One region of the Rummeliibacillus sp. G93 genome, then DNA from elsewhere that is predicted to be linked to it. Evidence: riboswitches for the same ligand, from Rfam matches in the RefSeq annotation. Region 1 holds a riboswitch; each other region holds the start of a gene.
The links. A riboswitch is a leader RNA that binds a small molecule or an ion and turns the genes downstream of it on or off. The one in region 1 is predicted to bind S-adenosylmethionine.

Region 2: it holds a riboswitch for S-adenosylmethionine, as region 1 does, so the genes downstream of both, M2M59_RS11745 (methionine ABC transporter ATP-binding protein) here and metA (homoserine O-acetyltransferase MetA) in region 1, are expected to answer to the same signal.
Region 3: it holds a riboswitch for S-adenosylmethionine, as region 1 does, so the genes downstream of both, M2M59_RS13490 (LLM class flavin-dependent oxidoreductase) here and metA (homoserine O-acetyltransferase MetA) in region 1, are expected to answer to the same signal.

The regions. Positions count from the first base shown of each region.
Region 1 is NZ_CP097314.1:1,705,912-1,716,082, reverse strand. Features, by position in the region: gene M2M59_RS08500 (LCP family protein) at 1-343, shown strand, start outside; gene M2M59_RS08495 (AI-2E family transporter) at 404-1,624, shown strand; gene M2M59_RS08490 (aminotransferase class I/II-fold pyridoxal phosphate-dependent enzyme) at 1,680-2,855, opposite strand; gene M2M59_RS08485 (methyl-accepting chemotaxis protein) at 3,324-5,285, shown strand; SAM riboswitch class I at 5,342-5,446, shown strand; gene metA (homoserine O-acetyltransferase MetA) at 5,523-6,431, shown strand; gene M2M59_RS08475 (GTP-binding protein) at 6,510-8,459, shown strand; partial or broken gene M2M59_RS08470 (NUDIX hydrolase) at 8,656-9,148, shown strand; tRNA gene M2M59_RS08465 (tRNA-Lys) at 9,255-9,327, opposite strand; gene cbpA (cyclic di-AMP binding protein CbpA) at 9,407-10,060, opposite strand.
Region 2 is NZ_CP097314.1:2,331,347-2,341,517, forward strand. Features, by position in the region: gene M2M59_RS11715 (aminotransferase class V-fold PLP-dependent enzyme) at 1-354, opposite strand, end outside; gene sufD (Fe-S cluster assembly protein SufD) at 354-1,661, opposite strand; gene sufC (Fe-S cluster assembly ATPase SufC) at 1,680-2,465, opposite strand; gene M2M59_RS11730 (glutamate biosynthesis transcriptional regulator GltC) at 2,968-3,873, shown strand; gene M2M59_RS11735 (MetQ/NlpA family ABC transporter substrate-binding protein) at 3,911-4,729, opposite strand; gene M2M59_RS11740 (methionine ABC transporter permease) at 4,781-5,449, opposite strand; gene M2M59_RS11745 (methionine ABC transporter ATP-binding protein) at 5,439-6,464, opposite strand; SAM riboswitch class I at 6,554-6,659, opposite strand; gene M2M59_RS11750 (thioredoxin family protein) at 6,716-7,024, opposite strand; gene M2M59_RS11755 (toprim domain-containing protein) at 7,039-7,380, opposite strand; gene gcvH (glycine cleavage system protein GcvH) at 7,469-7,852, opposite strand; gene M2M59_RS11765 (arsenate reductase family protein) at 7,931-8,287, opposite strand; gene M2M59_RS11770 (acyl-CoA dehydrogenase FadE) at 8,407-10,171, opposite strand, start outside.
Region 3 is NZ_CP097314.1:2,679,154-2,689,324, forward strand. Features, by position in the region: gene M2M59_RS13480 (FAD-binding oxidoreductase) at 1-613, opposite strand, end outside; gene M2M59_RS13485 (ATP-grasp domain-containing protein) at 1,000-1,947, opposite strand; gene M2M59_RS13490 (LLM class flavin-dependent oxidoreductase) at 1,940-3,019, opposite strand; SAM riboswitch class I at 3,112-3,225, opposite strand; gene M2M59_RS13495 (SDR family oxidoreductase) at 3,485-4,246, shown strand; gene M2M59_RS13500 (helix-turn-helix domain-containing protein) at 4,802-5,602, shown strand; gene M2M59_RS13505 (HIT family protein) at 5,666-6,151, opposite strand; gene M2M59_RS13510 (TetR/AcrR family transcriptional regulator) at 6,370-6,948, shown strand; gene M2M59_RS13515 (MDR family MFS transporter) at 7,019-8,437, shown strand; gene M2M59_RS13520 (hypothetical protein) at 8,814-9,305, shown strand; gene M2M59_RS13525 (HNH nuclease-like protein HlpB) at 9,361-9,642, opposite strand; gene M2M59_RS13530 (thiazole biosynthesis adenylyltransferase ThiF) at 9,735-10,171, opposite strand, start outside.

The DNA.
Region 1 (10,171 bases):
GTTTTCTCGTTTCCGTCATGATAATAAAGGTGATTTCGGTCGTGTTGATCGCCAGCAAAAAGCATTAGAAGCACTAAAAAAAGAAGCTATGTCACCAAGAAACTTTAAAAATTACCCAAAATTACTAGGCGCTATTCAAGGATATGTGCAGTCAGATTTAACAGATCAGCAAGAACTTGCATTAATGCTTTCTATCATAAAAGGAGGCAATCCAGATATTACGCGATTAACTATTCCAGTACAGCATAGTTATGAGTATGGTTATTATCCTCAAGCAGGCTCAGTCCTCAATATTAATATTGAGCAAAACCAGCAAGCCTTAGATAAATTTCTTGATTCTTAGTAATTAGAAAGGGTTATAATGGTTGTAGACATTGTAAGCTCGCAAAGAGGGGGATCTTGATTGCAGACAGAGAAAAAATCATTTTTTACCACTCGCTTCATCCAATTTATGGGTGGTAAAAATTTGTTATTTGGTTTGATTACTTTATTATTAGCAGGTTGTATTATTTGGATTTATGATAGAATATCCTTCATCTTTTATCCGATCGTTGTTTTTCTAAGAACAGTCGTCCTGCCGGTTATATTAGCGGTGATTGCTTACTATTTATTGAGGCCGATTCTTAAAATTCTCGTAAAGTGGAAGGTTCCAAAAGTGGGCGGTATCTTCTTGATTTATATTGTAGGAATTGGATTAATCTCTCTCTTTGTAACACTCATCTTTCCATTTTTAAAAGAACAATTTATGAATTTGATTCAAGAATTCCCGAGCTACTTTATGCAGGTAGTACATTCTGTACAACACCTTTTGGAAGACTCAAGATTAAGTGAAACACTTGCAAAATATAATTTTGATTTAAATTCTGTGTTGAATAATATCTCGAATCAGCTCAATGAAATGGTAAAAGATGCGAGTAGCGAGATTGGGACAGGTCTAGCTAGCGGAGTCACCGGATTTATATCAACCTTAACAGGAATTATCTTGGCAATTGTTACTGTTCCATTTATTTTGTTCTATCTTTTAAAGGATGGCGAAAATTTACCGAATTATCTTTTGAAGCTTTTGCCTCCACGCATGAGAAAAGATACTGCTCATGTTTTGCATGAAGCTGACCATCAAATTAGTAGCTATATACAAGGACAAATCCTAGTGGCCATTTGCATCGGTATAATGGTGACTATTGGATTTCTAATCATTGGCTTACCGTATGCAGTTATATTAGGGGTATTAGCGATGATGACAAGCGTAGTGCCATATTTAGGTCCTGTTATTGCCATTACGCCTGCAGCAATCATTGCAGTCGTCAATGCTCCTATCATGTTACTGAAGTTGGCTGTTGTATGGACGATTGTCCAATTAGTGGAAGGGAAATTTATTTCACCACAAATAATGGGGAAATCCCTACATGTGCATCCAATAACAATTATCTTTGTATTACTGACATCTGGATCGCTATTTGGCGTTCCAGGAGTGGTTTTGGGAATCCCTGGGTATGCAGTCCTCAAGGTACTCGTATCGCATCTATTCTATCTATTCAAAAGACGTTACAATAAATATAACGATCAGCCTTCACTAAATTATGAACTGGATGATTGGGCAAAACATAGAGAAGAAGAGAAATGAAGTAAAAAATAAAAATATCCTGCTGATGAAAACGTATCATCTGCAGGATGTTTTTTTATGCGTGCACTTTATTGAGTGTTGCAAGCCGTCCAATTGCATCTTGAAGCAATGATTCATCTTGCACAAGTGCAATTCGAACATAATTCTTACCAGCTTCTCCAAAGACAGAGCCAGGTACTAGAACAACCCCAGTTTGCTCTATCGTATCAAATACAAAGTCAATATCATTTAGCTCTTGATTAGGATATTTAGCCCAAATAAACATCCCACCATTTGAAGGCGTAACATTCCATCCAAGCCCTTCTAGTCCTTCAACTAGGATTTGATGACGTTTTTTAAAGATACGGCGTAATCTTTCAGTAATCTCTTCAGCATGATCTAATGCTACACATGCTGCATCTTGTATTGGTTGGAAGGTGCCAAAATCGAGATTTGACTTTAACTCATGGAAAATAGAGATAATCTCAGCATTCCCTACGATATATGCAATTCGCGCACCTGCAAGGCTAAAGCTTTTGGATAGCGAGTTAATTTCAATACCTACTTCTTTTGCACCCTGCGTAGCCAAAAAGCTTATCGGACGATCTCCCTCAAAGTAAAACTCAGAGTAAGCAGCATCATGAATAACTATAATATTATACTTTTTGGCAAATTCAACCACTTCCAAGAAAAATTCTTTCGAAGGATTTGCTGGGACAGGATTACCTGGCAAGTTTAAAATAAGCAATTTGGCCTTAGATGCGATTTCCTCTGGTACTGCGGAGAAATCCGGCAGGAACTGATTTTCTTCTAAAAGAGGCATATAATAGGGGATTGCTCCAGCCAAATGTATACCTGCATCATATGCTACATATGCAGGGTTTGTTGTGAGTACATAATCTCCTGGGTTGCAAAATGCTATCGGTAGATGGATTAAGCCTTCTTGCGATCCCATTGTTTGAAGAATCTCCGTTTGAGGATTCAATTCCACATTTGATCTGCGTTTATAATAATCAGCAACAGATTGTGTAAACTTCGCTGTGCCGCTTAAAGTATAGCCATACGAATCAGATTTAGCTGCTTGTTTTGATAGCTCTTGGCGAATTCTTTCGTCAGGTGGCAGGTCAGGACTGCCGATGCTTAAATCGATTAAAGACGTTCCCATCGCTGCCTTTTTATTTGCGGCAGCTTTTAAATCTCCGAATATGGCTCTTTTAAACATAGCCATTTTTGATGAACGTTCGATTTTCATTGAATTCACTCCTAATCTTATTAACACTCTATGAGCTTACTATATTTACACTCATAAAGAGTATAGAACGAAGCTAAACTAGAGAGAAAAAATAGAACTCTCATTAGTTAAACTCCGTTTAATTTTTATATAATTTTATCACGATAAGCTGCTATAATACAGATGAAATTAGTATGATACAGATGAATGAAGTTTTATTATTTTTAGTAAATTTAATTTATTCGAAAAGTTTTAACAAATAACGAGATATATTTGCATAATTTTTGATATACTAATGGGGAAGTTAGTCTATGTGTCTAAATAACTATCATTTAGTTTTGTTAGTGAAGTTAAGGGTGTTTTTGATAGTGCAGCTTTTGTTTATTCGGCCCTATAAAAACTATATACTCTTAACGCATAGAGGTTAATTTCAAGCTTTATAAAAAGAAGCCTTTGCTCTAATTAATAAGTATGAAAGGAGTTAGTGTGATGGGAAAGACGATAAAGTGGAAAATTATTAGTGCAGTTATGGTATTGGTACTAATTAGTCTAGTGGTTTTAAATCTATTTAGTACATATATTGTTAATGAGAAAACTAACAACAATCTTATTTCACAAAGCAAAGCAATAGTAACAGAGATGTCGGCATCTATTGATTACTTTTTACAAGGATATGAAAAAGGTGTTGTTCAATTTTCAGCAAATCAAGAGCTTGAGGGAACTGCGAAACAAATCAACCTAAAACTTTCAGAATTTTTAGATAATTATGACGGAGCTACCTCTGTTTATTTCGCAAAACCTGATAAGCAACTTGAAATCCAGCCTTCTGTAGAATTAGGAGATGATTTTGATCCTACAACTAGAGAATGGTATACAAATGCTGTGAATGACCCCAAAAATGTTTTTTGGACAAAGCCTTATTTAGATGAAGCCACCAAAACATATACCATTACTGCAGCTAAAGCAATAGAGAAGAACGGTAAGTTAATTGGTGTTGTAGGTGCAGATATCCTACTCTCAGATTTATCGAAAGAATTGTCAAAAAGAAAACTTGGTTTTGACGGTTATCCAGTATTAATTGCAGAGGATGGGACAGCTATTGTTCACCCTTCAAAAGAAGGCAAAAGCTTAAGCCGATACAGCTATGTGAAAAAAATGATGGTAAACAAAGAAAAGGTTGGTGTGGTGGAAGCATCAAATCAAGGCAAAAAAATGATTACGGTGTATAACACATTACCTAACTTGAATTGGAAGGTAGCTGCTGTTTATGAAAAGAAAAAAGTAGAACAGGCAGCACACGATATAAGAAACTTCTTTCTTATTTTTTCTATTATATTATTAGCCCTTTTATTTATTGTCTTAATTCTTATTATTTCTTCTATTACTAGACCTATTGCTGTTTTAAGAAAGTTAATGGACAAGGCATCTGGCGGAGATTTAAATGTTGCCGCAACCTATAATGGTTCTAATGAAGTAGGACAGCTATCGAATGATTTTAACTCCATGATAAACAGCATGAAATCCATTGTTCAAGTGGTAAATGGAACATCGCAAGAAGTAGGCCACCACTCTCAGCAACTTAACAAGCTTGTCGAAGAAACAACAGCTTCGAGCGAAGAAGTGACGGCTGCAATCGGAGAGATTGCTAAAGGAGTGAGTAACTCAGCTGAAAAGTCAGATCTTGCGTTTGAACATGCTAATGCTTTAAGTAATCAAATTAACCAAATAAAGAATAAGACAATATCAATGCAAGACATTGCTGAACAAGCACAAGGAGTTAACAAAGAAGGTCAATCTCAAATGGAACAATTTCAGGCTGCCTTTTCTAGCTGGGAAAGTAATCTAATTAGTATGGCGGAAAAAATTGCATCTTTGGAAAAACAAATACTCTCTATTGATACAGTAATGGAAACCATACGAAATATTTCTAATCAAACGAATTTGTTGGCTTTAAATGCAAGCATCGAAGCAGCTCGAGCTGGTGATCAAGGGAAAGGGTTTGCAGTTGTAGCAGAAGAAGTAAGAAAATTAGCTGAGCAAACAGCTAAAGCCACAGAAGAAGTAAGAGAAACAGTACAGGCTCTGCAAAGAGAATCCAAAATAGTCACTGAACAAATGCATTCTACGAAAGACAAATTTCAAGATCAGTTGGTTGTGGTAGATTCTACTAGTGAATTGTTTAACAATATCTCTTCTTTAGTTTTACAGTTAGAAGAGGCCATTGATAATATTTCAAATGACACATTTAAGATCACAAGCTATAAAGATGAAGTAATAGACATGATTCAAGAGATGACAGCCACTTCTGAAGAATCAGCTGCAGCTTGTGAGGAAGTAAGTGCCTCTTCTTCCGAACAATTGGCAGCAATTGAAGCAGTTTTAAATTCGGCAGAGAAGCTTTCACACTTGAATAACAAACTTTCTGAATCAATCCAAAAGTTTAATTTATAGTTTTTAATTATTTGAATTTTTATAATAATCATGTTACGATCAATATAATTTTATATTTCTTATCAAGAGAAGCTGAGGGGAAGGCCCTATGACGCTTCAGCAACCTCTGTGTATGCAGAAAGGTGCTACATCCTGCAAGATTAAATCTTGGAAGATAAGAGTGCACGCATATCAATGCCCCTTTTCTTCTTGTAAGGAAAAGGGGTTTTTGTTTTATAAAGAAAAGGGGGTTATTTGATGCCAATTAATATTCCGAAAGATTTGCCGGCAACGGAATTATTAAAAAAAGAAAAGATTTTTGTCATGGATGAAAGTAGATCAAATCAACAGGATATCCGACCACTTAACATTGCTATTTTAAACCTAATGCCCGAGAAAGAAAAAACCGAACTGCAGCTTCTTCGACTTTTAGGCAATACACCATTACAGGTTACTGTTACATTTTTACATACCGCTACGCATATCTCTAAAAATGTTAGCAAATCTCATTTAGATACATTCTATAAAACATTTAATGAAGTAAAAGAGTTTCGTTTTGACGGATTAATTATTACAGGTGCTCCAGTTGAGACGTTGGCCTTTGAAGAGGTGGATTACTGGGAAGAGATGAAAGAAATTCTTGAGTGGTCCAAAACTAATGTCACGACAACACTTCATATATGCTGGGGAGCGCAAGCAGCGCTTTATTATCATTATGGAATTGATAAATACTCATTAGATCAAAAATGTTTTGGTGTTTTTCAGCATACTGTTCAGGAGTCAACAGCAAAACTAATACGAGGGTTTAATGATGTGTTTGTAGCACCACATTCACGCCATACTTCTGTTTCGGTACACGCAGTGGAGGAACATCCTAATTTATCTGTACTCTCTAAATCAGAAAAAGCAGGTTTGTTTATTGCTATATCAAACGACGAAAAAATGATTATGGTAACAGGTCATTTAGAATATGATGCTGAAACTTTAAGTGAAGAATTCAAACGCGATTTGGCTAGGGGTAATGACATAGCTATACCGAGTAATTACTATCCAGACGATAACCCTAATAATCAGCCGTTAAATACCTGGCGTTCGCATACACATCTTTTGTTCTCAAACTGGCTTAACTACTATGTTTATCAAGAAACACCTTATGAATGGGCATAGGTTAACTCTCATTCTCTATTGCTTATCTTTCTATTTGTTATAATAGACGAAAGAAGATACAAGAAAAGAGGATTATATGTGTTTGTGACTATTGGTATTTTAGCGCATGTGGATGCTGGAAAAACCACCTTATCCGAAAATTTATTATATCAATTTAATAGCATAAAAGAACGAGGTCGGGTGGACCACCAAAATGCTTTTCTAGACCATCATGCCATTGAAAGAGAACGGGGCATTACGATTTTTGCAGAACAAGGAAGGCTTGAAATGGGAGAAGATACATATACCATTATCGATACGCCAGGGCACGTCGATTTTTCTCCAGAAATGGAGAGAGCAATCGCTGTAATGGATTATGCCATACTTGTTGTTAGCGCTTTAGATGGTGTACAGGGACATACAGAAACAGTTTGGTCTTTACTTAGAAAACATGAAGTCCCCACCTTTATTTTTATTAATAAAATGGATGCAGATACAGCAAATGGTGAGGCAGTTTTACATGAGTTGCGGCAAAACTTGTCAAAGAACTTTGTTCCAATAACAAACGAATTTACAAATGGTAGAGTATCAGATCAACTGATTGAATGGGTAGCAGAGAGAGATGAAGAAATACTTGAAAAATATTTCAACCAATCTCTGCTTGAAGGGGATGTAAAGAAAGCTTTTCAAAAGATGATGATAGAAGGAAAGGCTTTTCCCTGTGCTTTTGGCTCTGCCTTAAAAGATGAAGGAATTACCGAATTCTTTGAGCAAATTATGCTTTTAGCGAGAACCAGCTATGATGAGGCACTGCCATTTTCAGCGAATGTGTTTAAAATCCGCCATGATGATAAAAAGCAAAGAATTACATTTATGAAAGCACAAGCAGGAAAGTTATCGGTTCGAGATGTACTTGAACTAGGTGGAACCCCTGAAAAAGTAACCGAAATTAGGCTTTACAATGGGAATGATTATAAGGTAGTTAAAGAAGTGCAAGCAGGAGAAATATTTGCAGTGACTGGCATTTCAAATGCAAATATTGGAGATGTCGTTGGAACAAAGAGCATTGCGCAAATGCCTTTTGAACTCATACCAACATTGCAATCTACTGTTGTGAATGATGGGACTGATCATATTAAGGACGTATTAGCATGCTTTAGATTATTAGAAGCAGAAGATCCTTCTTTAGAAGTCAGATGGATAGAGAGATTTCAAGAAATCCGTGTTCATGTCATGGGAGCTATTCAACTTGAAGTACTGAAAGAAGTAGCAAAACAGCGTTTTTCTCTCGATATCCATTTTGAAAGCCCCCAAGTTTTATACATGGAAACAATCAGTAATACTGTAACTGGGTACGGTCATTTTGAGCCGTTAAAACATTATGCAGAAGTACATCTTCTGATGGAGGCAGCCGAGAGAGGTGCAGGCATATTATTTGAAAATAGATGCCATGATGATGATTTATCTACCGGGCATCAGCGTTTAATCGAACACCATATTTTTGAGAGGCCGCATAATGGACTTTTAACAGGCTTCCCTCTAACAGATGTCAAATTTACATTACTGACGGGGCGTGCACATGAAAAACATACAGAGGGTGGGGATTTTCGTGAGGCCACTTTTCGTGCAATACGGCAAGGACTCGAAAAAGCGAGTATTCAATTATTAGAACCATACTATTTCTTTAAAATGAAGACAGACCAAGTTCATATCGGACGAATGATGACAGATGTTCAGCAGGCAAGCGGTACTTTTGAAGCGCCGATTATGAATGGTAATCAAGCTATTTTGGAAGGAAGGGTACCTGTCTCTACGTTTATGGATTATAGTACTGTATTTGCTGCATATACAAATGGCAAAGGTGCAATAACATTGAATTTTTACGGGTTTGATCAATGTCATAATCCTGAAGACACCATTGAAAGAATTAATTATCGAAAAGACGCTGATCCGGAATATTCATCATACAGCATATTTTGCGCGAGAGGCAAGGGGTATGCTGTTCCTTGGGAAGAAGCAGAGCAAAACATGCATTGCTTGAAAAAATGATCGATGAAATCGTCAAGCGTAGATTAAAGTAAAACACAAAGTTATAATTGAAAAGGAAACCTTAGCTAAGGTTTCCTTGTTTTTTCTCAAAATAGAAATACATAATACTTTTTATAATAGTATATGATAATATACAAATTATAATATTCAGTATATTTTAAAAACGTTTGTTGGAATTGTTTTTTGGAGGTGAAATATGACAACTACCTATGCAGAGTGGGGAGAAGCTAGAGTTAAATTAACTTGGAAAAAAAGACTGCTTACTTCCCTTAATTAATGAAATTACAAGTGTACATGGTTTTTGCTTTTACGATGATAATTTTTTGTTGGTTGATTTAAAACATAGAGGATGGGATATTCCTGGTGGACATATTGAAGCTGGTGAAACACCAGAGGAATGCTTTAAGCGGGAGGCGAGGGAAGAAGCTTATATTGATGGGGAGTGTACTTTGTTAGGATACATTATTGTTGACCATAGTGAAAATCCTGCATGGACAGATGACAGCCCATATCCCCAAATAGGATTTCAGGTATTTTACAAAATGGAAATAACAAGTCTACTTCCGTTTGAAGGAAAGTATGAATCTACACAACGAATATTTATAAATCCTGAGGAGGTTTCAGCGTATCATAGCGAATGGAATATTCTTTTTCAAGAAATATTAGATTATGCAACATCTATACAATAGAAGAATTTCTATAGGAAGCTAATAAGTAATAATTCATTCATAAAAAAGACTGCAGACAAACACAAACTAGTGTCTATCTACAGTTTAGATATCATGAAAATTTGTATGGGCGTAGTGGGAGTCGAACCCACAACCCCCTGATTAAGAGTCAGGTGCGCTGCCAATTGCGCCATACGCCCGTTTGCCTTAATGACATATATAGTGTAACGCCGAATCCCTATAAAGTCAAGAGGCAAACTTGGTTATATTGATACTGTACTAGTGATGCTCAATCTTATCTTTTTTAAATACCTCAACATCTACAAGGCGGGCACCAGCTTTATGCAATATCCCCTCAATTTCCTTGACTGTTTGATCTGTTGCTCCTTTGGCTAGTGTCACGATAACTCTCCTTAAGTACCAATCATCATCATCAATAGAGAACACGCAATGGACAGGCCATTTTTTGCGGATCACTGATAAGGTTTTTGCAAGGATACCTTCTTGATCTGGCAAAGCGATCGTTAACGCACAGCTTCCTGTCTTATACCCCCATGCTTCTTCTAATAGTTCAAAGACACGAGAATGTGTAAGAATACCAGCAAAATTATCGTTTTCATCTAGTACCGTTAAATATGGCAATCGCTTGATTGTAAAAAACACTTCATAAAATGAGCTTTCCATTCCGATAGTACCATCAGGATCTGCCGCTAAATCCCCGATAGGAATATCTTCATCATTACCATGTTCTAACTTATACTCTAAAATTGCGACCTTAAAGGCATTCCCAACAAACTTTTCTTCTTTATCATCTAAAATTGGAATGCAACGATAACCCGAGGAGTAAAGCTTTTTTAACACTGATGAAATTGAATCACTTTCCTTGCAAAAAATAACATCATGCTTATTTACATATTTTTGTTTGACAATCATTGTATGACCTCCAAATTCTGTTTAAACATTTTTATTTGCAAAAGAAGCATCACGGCTAATAAGCCGAGAGAGTATTTAACCCCTCTCAAAAGCATACTCGCTATCATATGC
Region 2 (10,171 bases), 630 kb from region 1:
GTAGGTGATGACAATTTCATCGCCCTCACCTACATTTTCGCGGCCATAACTTGCTGCAATCATATTTAAGCTTTCAGTAGTACCACGCGTAAAGATGATTTCTTCCGTTGACTTAGCATTGATAAATTTGCGGACTTTCTCACGCGCTCCTTCATAGGAGTCTGTTGCACGATTGCCCAATGTATGAACGCCACGGTGGACGTTTGAGTTTTCGTATTCATAGTAGCGCTTCACAGCCTCAAGCACTTGAATTGGCTTTTGAGTTGTAGCAGCACTATCTAAATAGACTAGAGGATGACCATTTACTTCTTGGTTTAATACTGGAAAATAGCTTCGAATATCTTCATTAATCATTAGCGAACTTTCCTTTCAATGACCTCCGTCAATTGTTTTTTAACGCCTTCGATTGGCAATTTGTTAACGACAGGGGCTAAGAATCCATGAATTACTAAACGTTCTGCTTCTGTTTTTGAAATGCCTCGGCTCATTAGGTAGTACAACTGAACTGGGTCAACGCGGCCAACTGAAGCTGCGTGTCCAGCAGTTACATCATCTTCCTCAATCAATAGGATTGGATTAGCGTCGCCTCGAGCATCTTTGCTTAACATAAGAACGCGTGATTCTTGTTCTGCATCCGCTTTTGTTGCACCATGCTCGATTTTGCCGATACCGTTGAAAATAGCACGAGCCGCATCTTTCATTACAGCATGAGTCAAAATATAACCGTTAGATGCTTTACCCCAATGTCTTACTTCTGTAGTAAAGTTTTGGCTTTGTTCGCCGCGACCTACAACCACTGATTTAGCATCTGCATGTGAACCATCACCTTTTAGGTATGTGATGTTTTCAGAAATCGTATCGCTGTCATTCATCAAGCCAAGTGCCCAATCAATTGTCGCATCACGATGTAAAATGCCTCGGCGGTTCACGTAAGTTGTCAAACCTTTTGCAAGCACATCTACAGCGCCATACGTAACTTTTGCATTATCGTTTACGATTACCTCTGAGATAATGTTAGCTTGTCCTTTTGCTTCTTCCATAGTAGAAAGATAGTTTTCCACATAAGTGACAGAGCTGTTTGCTTCTGCTACAACCAATACATGGTTGAATAATGAAGCATCTTCATTGTCATGAAGGAAAATGGCTTGGATTGGTTCTTCTACTACCACATTCTTTGGTACATAGACAAACACACCGCCATTAACTAAAGCTGCGTGCAAAGATGTCAGTTTGTGCTGATTCACTTCTACGCCTTCAGTCATGAAGTACTTTTGTACAAGCTCGCTATGTTCGCGTGCTGCTGTATGGATATCTGTAAGAATAACGCCTTGAGCTGCTAGATCTTCTGATAATTGTAAGAAAGCTGGCGTGTTATTGCGTTGAATATAAATGTTTTGTTGACCTTCAATGTCTACGATTGCCTTTACTTCTGCTGGCAAATCTTCCAAAGAAGCAAATGGAGCGCTCTCCACTAAAAGTGATGGAAATTCAGTGAAGTTCCATTTTTCGATATTTGTTTTATCTGGTTTTGCCATTGGCAAGTTCTCTACATCCGCTAGTGCACGTTCACGAAGCTCAGTCAACCAGCTAGGTTCGCTTTGGGCTTCAGAGAAAGAGCGTACATCTTCGGCGGTTACTGTTAATTTTGTTTCAACCGTCATGTTGGCTCATCCTCCCTCTTATGCTTCTTGTCCTGTAGTTTCTTCTTCGTCTTCGATTCCTAATTCTTGTTTAACCCAGTCATAGCCTTCAGCTTCTAGTCTTTGAGCTAACTCTTCGCCACCAGATTTAACTACGCGACCTTGCATCATTACGTGTACATGATCAGGTGTGATGTAGTTTAATAGGCGTTGATAGTGGGTAATCATTAAGCAACCGAAACCTTCGCCGCGCATTGCATTGATTCCTTTAGATACAACTTTTAATGCATCGATATCTAAACCAGAGTCGATTTCATCTAAGATACCGAATTTAGGTTTTAACATCATTAATTGAAGAATTTCATTACGTTTTTTCTCACCGCCAGAGAATCCTTCATTTAAGTAACGTTGGCCCATTTCTTCAGGCATTTCTAGGTAGTCCATTTTTTCATCTAATTCGCGGATGAATTTCATAAGTGAAATTTCGTTGCCTTCGCCGCGTTTTGCGTTGATTGCAGAACGCATAAAGTCTGCGTTAGTAACACCGCTGATTTCTGAAGGATATTGCATTGCTAGGAATAGACCTGCTTTTGCGCGTTCGTCTACTTCCATAGCTAGTACATCTTCGCCATCTAAAGTAATAGAACCAGATGTTACTTCATATTTTGGATGGCCCATAATAGCAGAAGCTAATGTAGATTTACCTGTACCGTTTGGACCCATGATTGCATGTACTTCGTTTGTATTGAGTGATAAATTAACACCCTTTAAAATCTCTTTGCCTTCAATTTCGACGTGAAGATCTTTAATGACTAAAGTTGACATTGTATTACCCCCATTTATTTTCAATGAAATGTTTGCTGTCATTTCTAATTTAATATCATTCTAATTTTATCTCAAAAAAAAGCCCTTTGCAAATCATTTGAAAATGTTTCTCATCCTAATCAAAGATAGTTGGTATACATTATTTCAAAACATTTTGGGCTCACTATCTATCAGCTTAAATGAAAATCAAATGATTTTCAATAGAAGGATTCTAATTGAGAATTGATTTCACTATGAAAACTGTGTTAACCCCTTTACTATTCTAGTTTCATCCACATATCCTCTCCCATTCTGACACGCATTTCTTTTAAAACAATCAAAATAAGATCTTTCGCTTTCATAGAATCACCTCGCCCTATTCTACCCAGATTCATGATTCACTATTAAGGCAATGTGTTCTTTTTTTATGGGAAACTGGCTTTCCATTTTAAAAAACATCCAAAACATATATAATTCAATTAGAATTAATCGAAAAATTAGATAGAAAGGAGTGAGTGTCGGTTTGGAATTACGCCAATTACGATATTTTGTCGCTGTAGCAGAAAGAGAGCATATTTCGATTGCTGCTGAAAGACTGCAAGTGGCACAATCAGCAGTCAGCAGGCAAATCGCCAATTTAGAGGATGAACTAGGTGTTAAACTATTTGAACGCATTGGTCGAAATGTGAAGCTTACGCCTATAGGCAAAGTATTTTATGAACACACACTGGAATCATTGAAAGCCATCGACTTTGCACAAAAACAGATTGAAGAATACTTGAACCCTGAAGAAGGAACGATTAAAATCGGCTTCCCTACAAGCCTGGCTAGTTTTTTGCTGCCCACCATCATATCAGCCTTCAAGAAAGAACATCCGACGGTTTCCTTTCAATTACGCCAAGGGTCTTATCGCTATCTGATCCAGGCTGTAAAGGATCGCGAATTAAACTTAGCTTTCTTAGGGCCTGTTCCAGCAAACGAAGAATTGATTGATACAAAAATACTTTTTACTGAAAACATCGCCGCTTTGGTCCCTGAAAACCATCGCCTGGCAAATAAAAAGGAAATCCAATTGGCCGACCTTCATAAAGATCCTTTTGTTGTGTTTCCGAGAGATTACATACTACATCAGGTTGCTGTAGAAGCTTGCAAATCCGTCGGTTTTACACCACATATCACAACGATGGGTGAAGATTTAGATGCTTTAAAGGGCTTGGTTGCCGCAGGAATCGGCGTAAGCCTACTACCGGAAAGTGCATTTTACGATGCTACACCTCGTCGTACAGCTAAGTTGACGCTCACCAATCCGCCATTCACACGAAATGTTGGGGTTATCTATCCACGCAATCGTGACCTGGCCCCTTCTGAAAAAATCTTTTTAGACTTTGTATGCCAACTATTCTCACGGCTGTCGCAATTTAAATTATAAAAAAGGTGTAAGCATTAAATGCTTACACCTTTTTGTTTTATTTAGAAACCGGTACAACTGACCCTTTCCATTCTTTCGTAATGAAGTCTTGGATTTCTTTTGAATGCAGGGCATCTACTAGTTTTTTCACTGCTTTGTTGTCTTTATTTTTCTTCTTCACTGCTACTACGTTTACATATGGTGAATCAGAGCTTTCAATAGCAATAGCGTCTTTTGTTGGGACTAAACCAGCATCAATAGCGAAATTAGAGTTGATGACAACTGCATCGCCTTCTCCGTTTTTGTACATTTGCACTAGCATTTCAGGTGCAGTGCCGCCATCGATTTTTAAGTGTTTCGGATTTTCATCAATATCTTTAATGACTGCTTTAGTAGGATCTACACCTTTTTTAAGCGTAATCAACTTGTTTGCTTGAAGCAATTGAAGTGTACGACCTTGGTCAGTCACAGAGTTGGAAATTAGAATAGTCGCTCCATCTGGCAACTTATCAAGTGATTTATATTTTTGTGAATAGACGCCGATTGGTTCGATGTGAATCTTGCCGGCAATCGCAAAATCATAGTTATTATCTTTCATTTGCTCTTCAAGATACGGAATGTGTTGGAAGTAGTTAGCATCAAGATCACCATTATCTAAATCTTTGTTTGGCAACACATAATCTTGATATTTTTCAATCTTCAAATCAATGCCTTCTTTTTTAAGAATTGGCTTCGCTTTTTCCAAAATGATGGCATGAGGCGTATTAGATGCACCCACTACCAATTCTTTGTCTGATCCTGCTTTGTCTTTGTTTCCGCATGCTGCTAGGCTAAGTGCCAATGATGCGGTAAGAATTCCTGCTACAAGTTTCTTCATTTTTCATAACTCCCTTTCGTTTTATGTGAACGTCTGAACGGTTCAACCAAATTATCGTTTATCAAGTCTTGCTGTAATAAAGTCACCCACTATTTGGATAACAAACACGATGATTAATATAAACACCGTGGCAACGAATACGACGTCTGTACGGCTACGTTGGAAGCCATCTAAAAAGGCTAAGTCGCCAAGGCCACCTGCTCCAATGATGCCCGCCATTGCTGTATAACCGACTAATGCTACAGCTGTCACTGTAATACCAGATATCAAAGCTGGCCATGATTCTGGGATTAAGACCTTCCAGATTAATGTACTTGTTTTAGCGCCCATAGATCGGACTGCCTCAATGACCCCTTTATCAATCTCCCGGAAAGAAATCAATACCAGTCTTGCATAGAATGGAGCAGCGCCGATAATTAATGCCGGCAATGCTGCATTCGCTCCCCGAAGCGTTCCCAATAGCATTTTAGTAAACGGGATAAGGAGGATCACCAGAATAATAAATGGAATAGAGCGGAAAATATTCACGACTGATCCTGTCAGCCAATTGACTAGCTTATTTGCCCATAATTGATTCGGACTGCTCAAAAATAGGATAATCCCTAATAGAAGCCCTATGACAAAGGTGAACACAGTTGAGACTACTGTCATATAAATAGTTTCCTGTGTTGCTTCCCACATTGCTAGCCAATCCACATTTGGAAATAACTTAGTTAGCATGTTGGATCACCTCCGATTTAACGTCTTCCCCATCTAAGTATTGAATGGCTTTATTTATATTTTCTTCATTGCCTGCAATGCGAACGATCAGTGTGCCGTATGGACCGCTTTTGGTAGCGGAAATATTTCCGTGCACAATATTTACATCCACATCGAATGTGCGAATCAAATGCGAAATCACTGGCTGCTCAGCTTTCTTGCCGACAAATGTCAGCTGAATTAATTGGCTGTTTGGATCATCCAACATTTGCGAAATCGATTCTTTATGTTCTGCTGATTCTGTTACCTGAGAAACGAATTTTTTTGTAATTTCTGCTTTTGGCGATTGGAACACCTCTAGAACATTGCCTTGCTCAACGATTTGCCCAGCCTCCATCACGGCCACTCGATGACAGATTTTGCGTATAACATGCATTTCGTGTGTGATAAGCACAACTGTAATGCCCAGCTTTTCATTAATGTCTAAAAGCAAATCTAGGATAGCATCTGTTGTTTCCGGATCGAGCGCTGAGGTTGCTTCGTCACAAAGCAACACTTCTGGATTATTGGCTAATGCCCTTGCAATTCCTACGCGCTGTTTTTGCCCACCTGACAATTGGGCTGGATAGGCTTTCTCTCTTCCCTTTAAGCCAACCATTTCAACTAATTCGCTTACTCGCTTTTGGCGTGCCTCTTTTCCAACGCCCGCTATTTCAAGAGGGAAGGCGATATTTTCTTCCACAGTCCGCGACCATAGCAGGTTGAAATGCTGGAATATCATGCTGATCTTCTGTCTTGCCTGTCTCAGTTCTTTTCCCTTAATGGTGGATATATCGTACCCGCTCACTTGTACGGTGCCTGAAGTCGGTTTTTCCAACCCGTTTAATAAACGAATCATTGTACTCTTACCAGCACCGCTGTAACCGATAATTCCAAATATTTCACCTTTTCTGATCGTCAAATTGGCATCTTGGACAGCTGTAAGGGATCCACTTGCTGTTTTATATTTTTTTAGTACATTCTTTAAGAGAATCATAGCCAAACCCCTTTCATCAAAAAAAATAAGGCCTTTCTGTTAAAGATAAACAGAAAGGCCTTACGTATTGTATTTATACGAAAACCGTTCTCTCATCTTCCAAAGTTTACACTTTGTGTGAATTGGCACCATATCACAAACTGTGACGGTTGCCGGGCTTCATAGGGCACTTCCCTCCACCTCTCTTAATAAGAGCAACGCAATATTTAATTAGGTTATGCTAGTTACTTTACCATGCTGAATTTTGTTCGTCAATCCTTTTTTTGAAACTTTTCAAACAAATATGACACAGACTGAAAAGCGTATATTTTGTCATGCACTTCGCCATCTTCAGCGATTAACAGGCAAGGAACACTTTCCACCTGATATTCATATGCCAGTTCTTCAGCATAATTCAAATTGATTTTACCCATTGGGATTTGTGGGAATGTTTGTTGGATGACCTCCATCATTTTAGAGGCAACCATGCATGTACCACACATGGGCGTATAGAGATAAAAAGCGCACAATTGGCCGCTTTTTTTCGTGTTTTCCCATTCTTCAATTGACCATTCTTGCATCGATTGGATCATCCCTATTCTATAAAATAAGCAGGGTCAATTTCGAAATCTGCTGCTAATAAGACCCTTGCCAAATATTTTCTTGGAGTCGTTTCTACCTGTCTATATAAGGAGAGTGTACGCAAATGATATGCCTCTGGATACTCTTTTTTCATCAGTGCCCGCAAGCGGTCGCCTGAGTAATCTTCATCGAATAATGTGTATAAATCATATTGTTCGTAAGGGGTTAGCAACTCTTCTAGCTTGCTTGCGCTAATCGTTCCATTGGTGCATATAATTGGAATGCTTTCTGTCAATAGAGGTGCTATTTGAAGCTTATCCTGCCTTCCCTCTACTATAAGCACTTTATCAGGCAATGCCCGCACCTCCTCATTGGATAGTCAGACGATACTCTCAGTTGATATAAAAAGCGCCAACACAGAATAGTGAGGCGCTTGAATAAGATTATTCTTCGATTAATTCGCCGTATTGTTCAGCAGATAATAGCGCATCGATTTGAGATGAATCTGAAGGTTCTACAACAACCATCCATGCTTTTTCATATGGTGATTCGTTAACGAATTCAGGGCTGTCTTCTAACTCTCCATTGATTTCAACTACTTTACCTGAGATTGGCGCGTATAATTCTGAAACTGTTTTAACAGATTCAACACTACCAAATGGTTCGTCTGCTACGATTTCGTCGCCTACTTCTGGAAGTTCTACGAATACGATATCGCCAAGTTCAGATTGTGCGAACTCTGTAATGCCGATGCGTACTTTACCGTCTTCTGTTTTCACCCATTCATGCTCTTCTGAATAACGCAAACTTGCTGGAATATTACTCATTTCTACCCCTCCAAATATGTATTTATATTCATATTAATTTTGACATAATCCTTATCTAAAAACAAGCAATTCTATAAGCTACTTCCATGTATTTTCAAAATCTTCTTCTTTAAAACCTAAGGTGATTTTTTGACCATCTGTAACGATAGGTCTCTTTAGAAGCATACCGTCTGACGCAAGCAATGCAAGCTGGTCTTCCTCGCTCATATCCTTTAGTCGATCTTTCAGCTCAAGTTCACGATATTTCTTCCCAGAGGTGTTAAAGAACTTTTTCAGCGGCAAGCCACTAAGCTTCCAAAACGATTTAATTTCTTCCGCAGAAGGCGTACTTTCAACAATGTGACGCTCCGTAAATGGAATATTGTGATTCAGCAGCCAAGCTTTCGCTTTTTTGCAGGTTGTACAATTAGGATATTGTATTAAATTGATTGGCATAAACATTCCTTCTTTCCTCTACAAATACTCCTACTATTGTAGAGCGACACTTATTTATACGCAAGGAATCCGGCCACATGATTAGTATGACCGGATTCCAAAGGTTTATTTACTTATGATTAGACTGTATATTTTTCAGCTGAGATTAATTTAACAGATGCATGGCGTTTTTTAGAAATCAGGTTGTAAGGTGTATAGCGAGTTAATTTGCGCAATGCAGATAATAGCATGCGTGATTCATCACCTTCGACTGATGCCAAAATAGTTTCTTTTGCTTCTTTTTCAATTTCAGCAAATGCTTCTTGGCAGAAGATTTCTGTATACAAAACTTTTTGTGCCGCTTTATCAAATCCATCACGGCTAAGCGCTTTTTCAGAACGTAATACAACAGATTCCATTGCAAATAGCTGGTTCGCGATATTGGCAATATTCACAAGTACTTCTTGTTCTTGCTCTAATTTTGCACCAAAGCGTTGTACTGCTGTACCTGCAGCCAATAGGGCAATTTTCTTCGCCATTTTTACAAGGTGTTTTTCTTGTGCTAATGGCTCATCACCGATTTCTTCTGGCATCATTGACAATAATTCAGCTTGCAGGCTTTGTGCTTGTTGCAATAAAGGTAGTTCGCCTTTCATCGCTTTTTTCACAAATGTGCCTGGTACAATCAATCTGTTAATCTCATTCGTACCTTCAAAGATACGGTTGATACGTGAGTCACGGTAGATGCGTTCTACTTCGTATTCTTGCATATAACCATAACCACCATGCAATTGAACAGCTTCATCCGCGATATAATCTAATGTTTCAGAACCAAATACTTTATTGATTGAACATTCGATTGCATATTCTGCGATTGCTGCAGCTACTTTTTTGCCGTCTTTTTGTTCTTCAGGGCTTAAGTGGCTCATGCGTTCTTCAAAGTAACCAACTGTACGGTAAATTAGCGATTCTGATGCATACAATCTTGAAGCCATTGTCGATAATTTTTCTTTTGTTAAGTTAAAGGAAGAGATTGGTGTGCCAAATTGTTGGCGTTGGTTTGTATAAGCGATTGCCAATTCAAGCGCGCGTTTTGAAGCACCAATTGAACCTACGCCCAATTTGTAACGGCCGATATTTAAAATGTTGAATGCGATCACATGGCCGCGTCCTACTTCACCAAGCAAGTTTTCAACAGGCACTTTCGCATCTTCTAAAATTAGAGTACGAGTTGAAGAAGACTTGATCCCCATTTTCTTTTCTTCTGCGCCTGTTGATACGCCAGGGTAGTTGCGCTCAACAATGAATGCTGAGAATTTATCGCCATCTACTTTTGCATATACAACAAATACATCAGCAAAACCAGCGTTTGTAATCCATTGTTTTTCACCGTTCAGAATGTAATGAGTTCCTTCTTCGTTTAACTTGGCAGTTGTTTTAGCACCCAATGCGTCAGAGCCTGATCCTGGTTCTGTTAATGCATAAGCAGCAATCAATGCGCCAGAAGCTAGTTTTGGCAAGTATTTTTGCTTTTGGTCCTCATTGCCGAATAATACGATTGGCAGTGAACCAATTCCTACATGTGCACCATGTGTAATTGAGAAGCCGCCTACTCGTGCCATTTTTTCTGCAATTAACGCAGATGAAATCTTATCAAGACCAAGGCCTTCATATTCTTCTGGTACATCGGCTGCCAACAAGCCTAATTCGCCAGCTTGCTTTAATAAACGCACGGAATGTTCAAATTCATGATTTTCTAGATTTTCCACAACAGGTAGTACTTCATTGTGAACATAGTCTTCTGTTGTTTTAGCAATCATTTTTTGTTCATCAGTGAAATCTTCCGGAGTGAATACACGATTTGCTTCCAGATCCTCTGTTAAAAAACTGCCGCCTTTAATTAGG
Region 3 (10,171 bases), 970 kb from region 1:
CGCCAAATACGTACTTCATCCATTCACCTGGATCATCCCGAGTAATTTTCTTTATTTCACCTTTTGGGGTTAATAACGTCATTTCTTTGACTGTTTCTGCTAAAGGACCGAAGCGGATATCCCGCCCATGTGCATTTACTGAAAGGGAACCGCCAATTGTAAAAATGGACTGAGACTGTGTCACTTTCAAGGCTAAACCATATGGGAGTATTGCCTCTTGGACATTTTCCCAAGTAGCTCCTGCTTCTACTCGAATCTTTTTTTCCTGCTTGTTAATTTCTAGTATCCTGTTGAAAGTCCGCATGTCGAGAACAACACCATCTTTATAATATGTATGACCCCCTTGCGAATGCTGCAACCCAGCAATTGAGATCTTCTGGCCGTTCTTATTTGCCTCTTTTACAATCCTTTGCAAATCATTTCGGTTTTCCGCAGTCACGACCTTTTCAACACGTTCAGGAAGAAGGCCCGTGTAGTCTGTTACTAAACCGCTTTGGGAAATCCCATACTTTCTTTTCTCAATAGGGATGTTCCATAAGATCGCGCCCACGAACAGAACAACTATACTCCCTAGAAACCACGGTTTTTTGAGTAGCTCGGTTATCTTTCGCATAGCAACTCCTCCCTGTCATACTGTGAGCTGGAATAATAATACGTTCATTATACAATGTCAGCTATGGAAAAAACCCGGTTATTTTCATAACATGCGCAAGATATTCAAACAATAGTTTATAAATCCATTGAAAATATACTAAAACATCATATAATCAAAATCAGTTTAAGAAACCTGCACTTTTATATTGATTTAACTTCTTCTAAAAATGTTTACTTCAGACAATCCCACAGAAAAAGCGTTGTCCTCGCAAAGCTACTAAATTAGTGCCGTTTAAATCTTGTACTGCAATTGTTTTGCTTTGAAAAAGCAAAAAAAAAACGGCCTCAGCCGTTTTTTATTGTCCAATTGATTTGGCCATACGCAAGCCAAGATTAACTCGCTACCTAAACAGTCACTTCCAATTTTTTAAGCTCTCCACCTAAATACTTAGCAATTTCAAGCATTCCATAAATATCTCCGTTGGCTTCCGCTTCACTGTTGTAATTGGTATTCGTGTTAATATCATATGTGTAAATTTGGCCCTCTTTATCTTGGATAAACTCTATACCCACGATTTTAATATCATTGGCTGCTAGCAGACGTTCATATTTCTCAAAAATAGGATGTTCAAACCCTTCTCTAATCTGGAATTTTGCAGGTTTGGCGCTTTCTTCTCCAACAGGGCAGAAAAGATCATCAATTGCACATGCATCGGCAGGACATAATTCAAAGCCTTCAGAAGTGTCCACCCGAACAGCATAAAAATACTTTCCACCAATAAATTCACTACGTGTAATAAAAGCCTCAGGAGACTCGATATATTCCTGCAGCAATGTAATTCCATCGACTGGTTCCTCAAAGCTATCACTATCAATATAGTTTTGCAGAGCATCTACAGACGTAAAAAGCTGTACCCCAAGCCCTTTTCCAGCTCGGTTATGCTTTGTTATAAATTTCTTTGTGCCAAATTCCTCCGCTGCTTTAAGAATTTCTTCTCTTCCTACTGCAGCAATTGTTTTCGGTGTTTTGATGCCGTACTTCTCTAGTTCTAAGTACTGTAAGACCTTACTTACCTCTAGCTGAAGGGCACGGCTTCCATTGATCACTACTCTGCCATGGTGCTCCAACCAAGAGAGAACAGCACTTGTTAACTCTGGAGCAAAGCGGTTGCCTCGTGTATGAGATGAAGCACTCATGCGATTGTAAAAAATCCCTTCAGGTGGAACAGACGTAAGATCAACTGTCCCTCTTACAAGATTCCAATCTTCATAAGGAAGTTCTAACTCTTCTAATCTTTTAAATAGATGTTCTGTCCATTCACTATTCTCATGAATTACGTATATTTTAGACATGATATTCCTGCCCCCTGCTTTTGTTTTCTATGATTGTGGATTTTAATTCTTCCACTTTCGGCATAACCTGTTTCGAAAAGCGTCCTAGTTCCTCTAGCTGTGGAGAACATTGTAATAATAGTAAATCAACTCCAGCTTCCTCAAAGGCTATAATTTGATTTGCAATGTGCTCAGGTGTGCCAACTAAATTCGGTCGGATTCCGCGATTAGATACTGAATAATCCTGTAACTGAATTTGATGTTCAAGCTCTGACTTAGATGTAAAGTCTTTAAAGCCTGCATATCCACTTAGATTGCTCACCGTTGTAATTCGTTTTAACTCTTCCTGCGCTTCTTCCTCCGTATCACGGCAAATCACATAGGCTGCCATTCCAATGGTTTTAAAGGGCTCACGACCAGCTTCTTCTCTACGCGTCTTCATATCAGAAATCTTAGCCTTCGCTTCCTCCACTGTATGACCATGAATGACATAAGCATCACACAATGATGAAATGATTTGTTTGCCTTTTTCACTTTCACCGCCAGCATATAAAATCGGATGAGGACGTTGCACTGGTTTAGGCGAAAGCTTTGCCTGATCTATTTGATAAAACTTCCCCTGATATGAAAATGTATCTTCCGTCCATAAGCCTTTCAAAATTTCAATAAACTCTGCCGTTCTATCATAGCGCTGGTCATGTTCAGTAAAATCGCCGCCATATTGCTTCGCCTCCTCAGCCCACCAACCCGAAACTACATTTAATGTGAAACGCCCCTTGCTAATATGGTCAATAGTTGCCGCCATTTTCGCAGTTACAGCAGGATTATGAAATACGGGGCGAACTGCTGCCATGATCTCAATTTTTTCTGTTACTGCTGCCAAAGCTGTCGCCGTAGACCATGCCTCTAACGAATCTTTGTCAGTGCCTTTAATATCATTTAAGTATAGTTCCGCGATTAATGTTGTATCATATCCCCACTTTTCTGCTGATTGAATGATTGTTTTCGCATACTCATACGTGGGTGGCATATTTTCTTCCTCTACATTTCTCAACCAACCACCAAAAATAGGCAACCAAAATCCGTACTTCATTTCTCCACTCCTTTTCCCCAGCTATTTATAACAAATAAAAAAGTCTCCTCCCGAGATAGGGAAAGAGACTTTTAACAAAACAAGTTTGTCTTCTCCTATCTTCCAAGCTATATGCCTGATGGAATTAGCACAGTATTCTACTACATTAGCAGAACCTGTTGCTGAGGTTTCAAAGGGCCATGTCCCTCCACCTCTCTGGATAGATTGAATTATTTGATTTTTGAAATTTCAAATTAAAATGAATATTACCCATAATATGAACCATTGTCAATAGATTATGCCATTAATCCTAACTAAGTTAATAAGAAAAGGAGGTTTATGATTATTTCTAAGCATTTGAACGATGTTAATCCCTATAGTTAGTGGGTAGTATTAGGATATACTACCATGGGCTACTGAAAAATTGTCAGTACAGCATCCTGTATTTTTATCAGAACCACATGCTATTAGAAAAGAGGAATAACATTGAAACTTTCAGGAAATACAATCCTTATCACAGGCGGAAGTTCTGGAATTGGCTTAGCTTTTGCAGAAAGATTTTTAAAAGCAGGAAACAAAGTGATCGTTACAGGACGGAGAGAAAATGTTCTTCAGCAGGCAAAAGAAAAATTTCCAGAGCTGATCATTCATCAAAGCGATGTAAGCAGTGAATTTGAGCGCATTTCCCTATTCGAATGGGTAACAGAAAACTATCCCGAAGTGAATGTGTTAGTGAACAACGCAGGAATGCAACAACGTTTTAACATATTAAAAGCAGATGCAAAGAACGATTGGGCTTATTTCAATCAAGAAATTACGACCAACATTGAAGCGCCATTCCATATAACGATGCTTTTTGCACCCTATTTCGCTAAAAAAGAAGAAGCCACTTTTATTAACATTACATCTGGGTTAGCTTTTACCCCGATGGTTATCGCGCCAATCTATTCAGCTACAAAAGCAGCATTCCACTCCTTTACGATGAGCTTACGTCACCAACTTGCCGAAACAGGTGTAGAAGTGATTGAAGTTGCCCCTCCAGCAGTCAACACAGACCTAGGCGGTGCCGGACTGCATACAAATGGAGAGCCATTAGACGAATTTGCAGATGGCATTTTCAAAGGCTTACAAGAAGGCGAACAAGAAATCGGGTACGGCTCTTCCGTTGAACGACTCCGCATGCCACGAGATAAGTCAGATGAGCACGTAGCCAATATGTATAATGCCATGAAACATACTATTGAATAACATGCTTGAATTAAAAAAGAAAAACTCGCCGCAATCGGCGAGTTTTTTTCTGTAATAGTGGTAAACCAATTCAAAGTATTTTAAGAATCACGGACATGAGTACAGATCAAAAACCGTTTACTTCATAGAATACTAATGTGTGAGATACACAATAACAAAAGAGCGGTAAACAGCACGGCAAACAAGATGCTCTAGCGAAAACAAAAATAGTTGCTACTGTAGAAGCATTATCTAATCGCATTCAATATGTAGTGAATGATTTTGTAAGAATTAAAGCAGTATCTAATAAAATACGTGGTCGTGATAACGCTCTTGCACAAAACATTTAAGAAAATGTGTAAACAATGTCAACCCATTCATTCAAATACCATCTCATCCCATTCAGATTATCATCTTATCTAAAATAAATTCACATCTCACACATTAAATTGAGGAGTGTACAATAAATTGTTGTACATTCTTCTTTATATTGTAAACAAAAATATTTTTTATTTTATGTCCCCTTTTCCCTACTTTCATCTATTTACTATATAAAAGCTGAAAGAAGGAGAAAACATGGCACGTTTTGAATATTTAGCACCTTATACATCTTTTACAACTATACAAGAAATGGACGAGCAAGTGGAACAACACATCCGCAAGCATTACTACAATTTGACCCCATCCGATAAGGCCGTTCTTTATAAAATGGCTTCGCATGCATTGGATTATCCAGGTGCCTGCCACTTAAAGGCACAAACAATTGCAGGTGCTTTAGGCATTTCTGTCCGAACTGTTTTCCGCACGCTCAAACGTTTAGAAGAGTTTCAGATTATCAAACGCATCCAAACAAAAAAGATGAATGGCATCAAAGGCGCCAACATCTTTTCTATTTTACCTTGTGATGACACATTGGCCGTGGCACATCAAGAAGAAGCTGAAACTCCTTGTGAGAGTAAGGTTGAAGCAGCGCAACTGGAACAGGAACCATCTTTATCTTCTAATCCTAAACATCAATACGGTAAACATACATACCCGATGTTAAATACATCTTTGCGTAATAGAATTTTTCATTATCTTTTATCAACCACTGGCAACACCTCAGAAACAAAGAAATTTGTGGATGTCGTGTACAAGCAACTAAAACCCTTGCTGGAATGGGAAATCTACCAAGTCCGCAAACAACAGCTCGAAGATATCAGCTTTACAGCCTTCAAAGAAACTATTCAGCAAACTAAAAGGCAGTTCATCACCAATCCCTTTGGCTATATGTATAAAAAGCTAGATAGAATACTAGATCGGTTTACGGTAGAAGTGATGGAGTTTTATGAGGAGGAGAGTCGGAATGGGAGTGAGATTAGATTGGAATTTCTATAGAAATCAAAAGAGATTGTTATCACTTATCTGGATAACAATCTTAAGATAATTTTTTATATTATATTACTTATTCAATTCTTTACCCAAAGCATGAATTGCATACATTACTTCCTTAATATTTTCCTCGCTATTCATGTGGTTACGTGCATGAAGTAGAACAAGTCTGACAGATTCTACTGAACGTCCAAATTGATACATCCATTCATACCTTGGAACCATCCAGGTATGAAAATGGTGAGTTGTGTCTTCATTGTAAAAGTAATAAACATATTCTATACCTAACACTTCCCTTTGGGCTTTTCTTATCTTTGTTAGTAAGTTTATGTAATCCAATTTTTCTGCTTCATTTAATTCATCAAAGCATTTAATATGGCGTTTAGAAGCTAATATGATTAGTCCTTTTATTGGATATGCAACATCTTGATGGGCATGAAAATGGGCAGTTTCAATAACAACACCACCATCTGGCTCAATAAGTCCACTAGTTAATGCACAGCTTAAACATTCAACTTTTACAGTCTTTCCGTTTGATAAAGTTATTTCTCTCATACAATTCCCCCTTGTTATTTTTAGTTCTGTTAACCTGTTCTGCTTTTGGTTTTCTATATTAGCTGTTTGACATAAAAATAGCAATGCACATACTCGTTAATTGGGAGGAGTTCACCTTTAGATTGCTTTTACATAGTAATAAATTTAGATTGACAACACCAAACGACACTTTTATTATTATATAGACCGTTCGTTATAATTTGATGGAGGTATGATCTATGTCTAGTAAAGAAACATCCCGTGAGAAAATCTTAGAAGCAGCTACCTTGCTTTTTCATTTGAAAGGTTATCATGCTACAGGGTTAAGTGAAATACTTAAAGAGAGTGGAGCGCCTAAAGGTTCGTTATATTATCATTTCCCTAATGGTAAGGAGCAATTAGCGATTGAAGCGATTAATTTATCTGCAAAGACGATTTCAACAGTAATTAATGAAAATCTTGCCACTTATGATGACCCAGTCGAAGCATTTCAATATCATATTGGAACTATTGCGGAAAGATTTAAAGACATAGAACGAAAAACACAATTTAAAAACGTCCCACTCGGATTGCTCGCGATGGAAACTGTATTTGTCAATGAGAATTTACGCCAGGCCTGTGAAGAAACCTTTATAATTTGGGAAAAACTTTTTTACGATAAATTAAAATCGAGTGGCTATAGTGAAGATCGTGCTTGTTTGATTAGTGAAACAATTAGTGCCTTAATTGAAGGAGGCGTTACGCTATGTTTTACAAAAAAATCGAGTGAGCCATTACATCACGTGAATAAGATGATCCCTTTACTACTGTCTCAGTAAAAAGGGACTTTATTTATCGTAAAATTATATAGACCGGTCTAATTATTTTCATGAAAGAAAGGAGTATTTTATGTCTTCATCTCAAGTTGTGCCAGTACGTAGCCCTAAAGCTATGGCTTCTGTACTTATGTTTGCCGCATTTATCGGACTCTTTAGTGAGACCGCCTTGAATATGGCACTAACTAATATTATGTCAGATTTTAGTGTGTCACCAACGACTGCCCAGTGGCTTACGACGGGCTATCTATTAACAATTGGTATTCTCGTACCTGTTTCATCCCTACTCATTCAATGGTTTACAACAAAACAATTAGTAGTCGGTTCATTAACCTTCTCTATTGTAGGAACAATTTTAGCTGCAGTAGCACCTAGTTTTACAGTTTTACTAATTGGTCGTATCGTGCAAGCTCTTGGAACGGGCATTATTTTACCATTAATGATGAATGTTATTTTACTTATTTTCCCTATCTATAAACGTGGAGCTGTGATGGGATTAATGGGACTTGTCATTACAACAGCACCTGCTGTTGGCCCTGTTTTAGCTGGTCTTATTGTTGATTCGTTGGATTGGGCTTATATCTTCTGGATAAGTCTTATCTTTTATGTAGCTTTAATTATTATCGGGCTTAAACAGATTGATAATGTATCCAAGATTACAAAACCTTCTATTGATTTGCTTTCTATCCTGTTATCCACACTTGGATTTGGCGGTTTGATGTATAGTTTAAGTAATATTGCGGAAAAATCATTTAACTCCGTTTCGGTATATGCACCATTTATTGTAGGTGCCGTGTCCATTATATTATTTAGTATCCGTCAAATGAAAATGAAGCAGCCAATGATTAATTTGAGAGTGTTTAAATTCCCGATGTTTACATTAGGAGCGTTGTTATTATTCAGTGGTATGCTTCTCATATTATCATCAGCCATTTTATTACCAATGTATCTAAAAGGATCTTTATTATTTAGTGCGACAGTAGCTGGGATGATTCTTTTACCTGGTAGTGCCCTGAACGCTTTTTGTTCTCCTTTTGTAGGAAAGCTATTTGATAAGTATGGTGCAAAGAAATTTTTGCCACTTGGGTATCTTTTAGCGTTTATTTCAAGCTTACTTTTTGTTTTTACAATCTCTGCAGATACACCAATTTGGCAAGTAATTTTGGCACATTCTATCTTTTTCATCGGTATTTCCATGATTATCATGCCTGCGCAAACAAATGGATTAAATCAATTACCTCGCAAATTATATGGTGATGGTGCCGCAGTCATGAGCACATTACAACAAATTGCTGGTGGTATCGGTACAGCGTTGGCAATTACATTATTGGTAAATGGCCAAACATTGCATATGGAGAAATTCCCGAACGCTACACCAGGTGAATTAATGGCAGAAGGAACAAAACATGCGTACATCTTTATCCTTGCCCTTACAATCATCGGGCTTATTTTATCACTTTTTGTGAAGCGAGAGCCTGTGGGAAAAGGGTAAGTAGTTTATACAAAGCAAATCTACTAAACGTTTTTAAAATGAAATCTTGGAAATATTTCAAACAGTGGCAAGCACTATTAATCTAGTGTTTGTCGCTGTTTTTATTAGAAAATAACGATCTGAGACACATTGAGCAATTATTATAAGAAGACTTTTTTACTTGCGGTGTTTTCGTCTGCTTTGCTTGAAACAGACAAAGGAAAAAGAAAAGATAATTTAAATCACCGTAAAAACACTATTAACACTGCTATAAGAGGTATATTAATGGACTAAATCATAATAGTATAACTTGTTTAACAAATAGCTCTAGCACCATACATTTTACATCCATAATTGGAATGTTATACTAATTATATACTTTTTAAGGGGTGATTATATGGAATACGGTGTAGAAAACTATTTAGAGATGATTCGTTCCAATTTGTCTAAAAAGACAAATGAATTGGTGGAGAAAATAGGCAGTTTAATAGAGATGAATTTTGCGGAAGAGGTAAACGCAATATTTATAGAAAGTAGTATAGGTGAACCTACTCTCTACTTCAGTTTATCTACTCGAGAAGATATGTTTGATGAGGTTTTTGAAGAAGAGGTAGATGAAGGTTTCGCGGGTTCAGTCGATTTACTTGATGAATTTTTAGTAGATGAATGGTTGGAGGAAGAGTGGTCAGATACATTAGAAGAGTTCTATGAAAAAGAGGGTGTGGAAGAAGCCTGTATTGCAGAAATCGGTCGTTGGGTTTATCAATGCTTCAACCAAGCGAACGGTAAAGAAATTGGCATTCCTTCATATTTTGAAATCCATGATGCAGGAAATGCACTTGATTTGCTTACTGGTGAATGGTTTGATCCAGAAGATGTGGAGCTTTGATACCACATCAAGTCATAACAAAAGCATGCTGTTCTACTCAAAACAGCATGCTCCTCTATTTTCTCCGGTTCACCTTTTTATTCCTCACCATCTTGCTAGAGGGCTGCTTTCGAATCCATTTGATGAAACGTCTTATCGCTGGATCTGCACGTAATTCTGATAATGTGGATAATCGAGCTGCAATTTCGCTATTTGTATAAAGGGCATGTATTTGTTTGTGACATGGTATGCAGAGTTTGGCAGTATCACCAAAAGTACCGCCCATCTCTTTCGGAAGTAAATGATGGATGGTCACTTCCACTCCATCTCGCCCACATAGCTCACATATTGCCACCATTCTATCGCCCTTTTCTAAAGAATTTCCCTGTTACAGTTTTGATTAGTATAACTGTTGATTAGACATCTATACCCCACAAGCATACTCCTTAGCTATCCTAAATAACGATAATAAAATGATTTAGCTTCCTCAATATTCTTCGTGCCATGTATCAATGCCCGTCCGTCTTTAAATAGGACGAGACGAAAATCGCCCATTTTAAACGAAACAAGATATGGATTTCGTACGACTGAGTCCGCTTGCTTAGATAGTAGGTTTGCTACGTTTTCTAAGTCTACTGTGATTCTATGAGACGGTCGAATTTGAACCGTATCGCGTCCACACAACACTGCTACTTTTGATTGACTTTGATGTTCTAGGTAAGGATAAGTTGGATGATCGCCACAGGATGGACAACTCTGTTTCTTTAACTGATCGACTATGATAGAAGTATGTTGATTCTTCCATAAATCAAAGGATATAAGCTGATTCCTTAAAGAACAATCATCCTCAACCAAAATCTTTAGCGCTTCAGTGATTTGATAAGCCA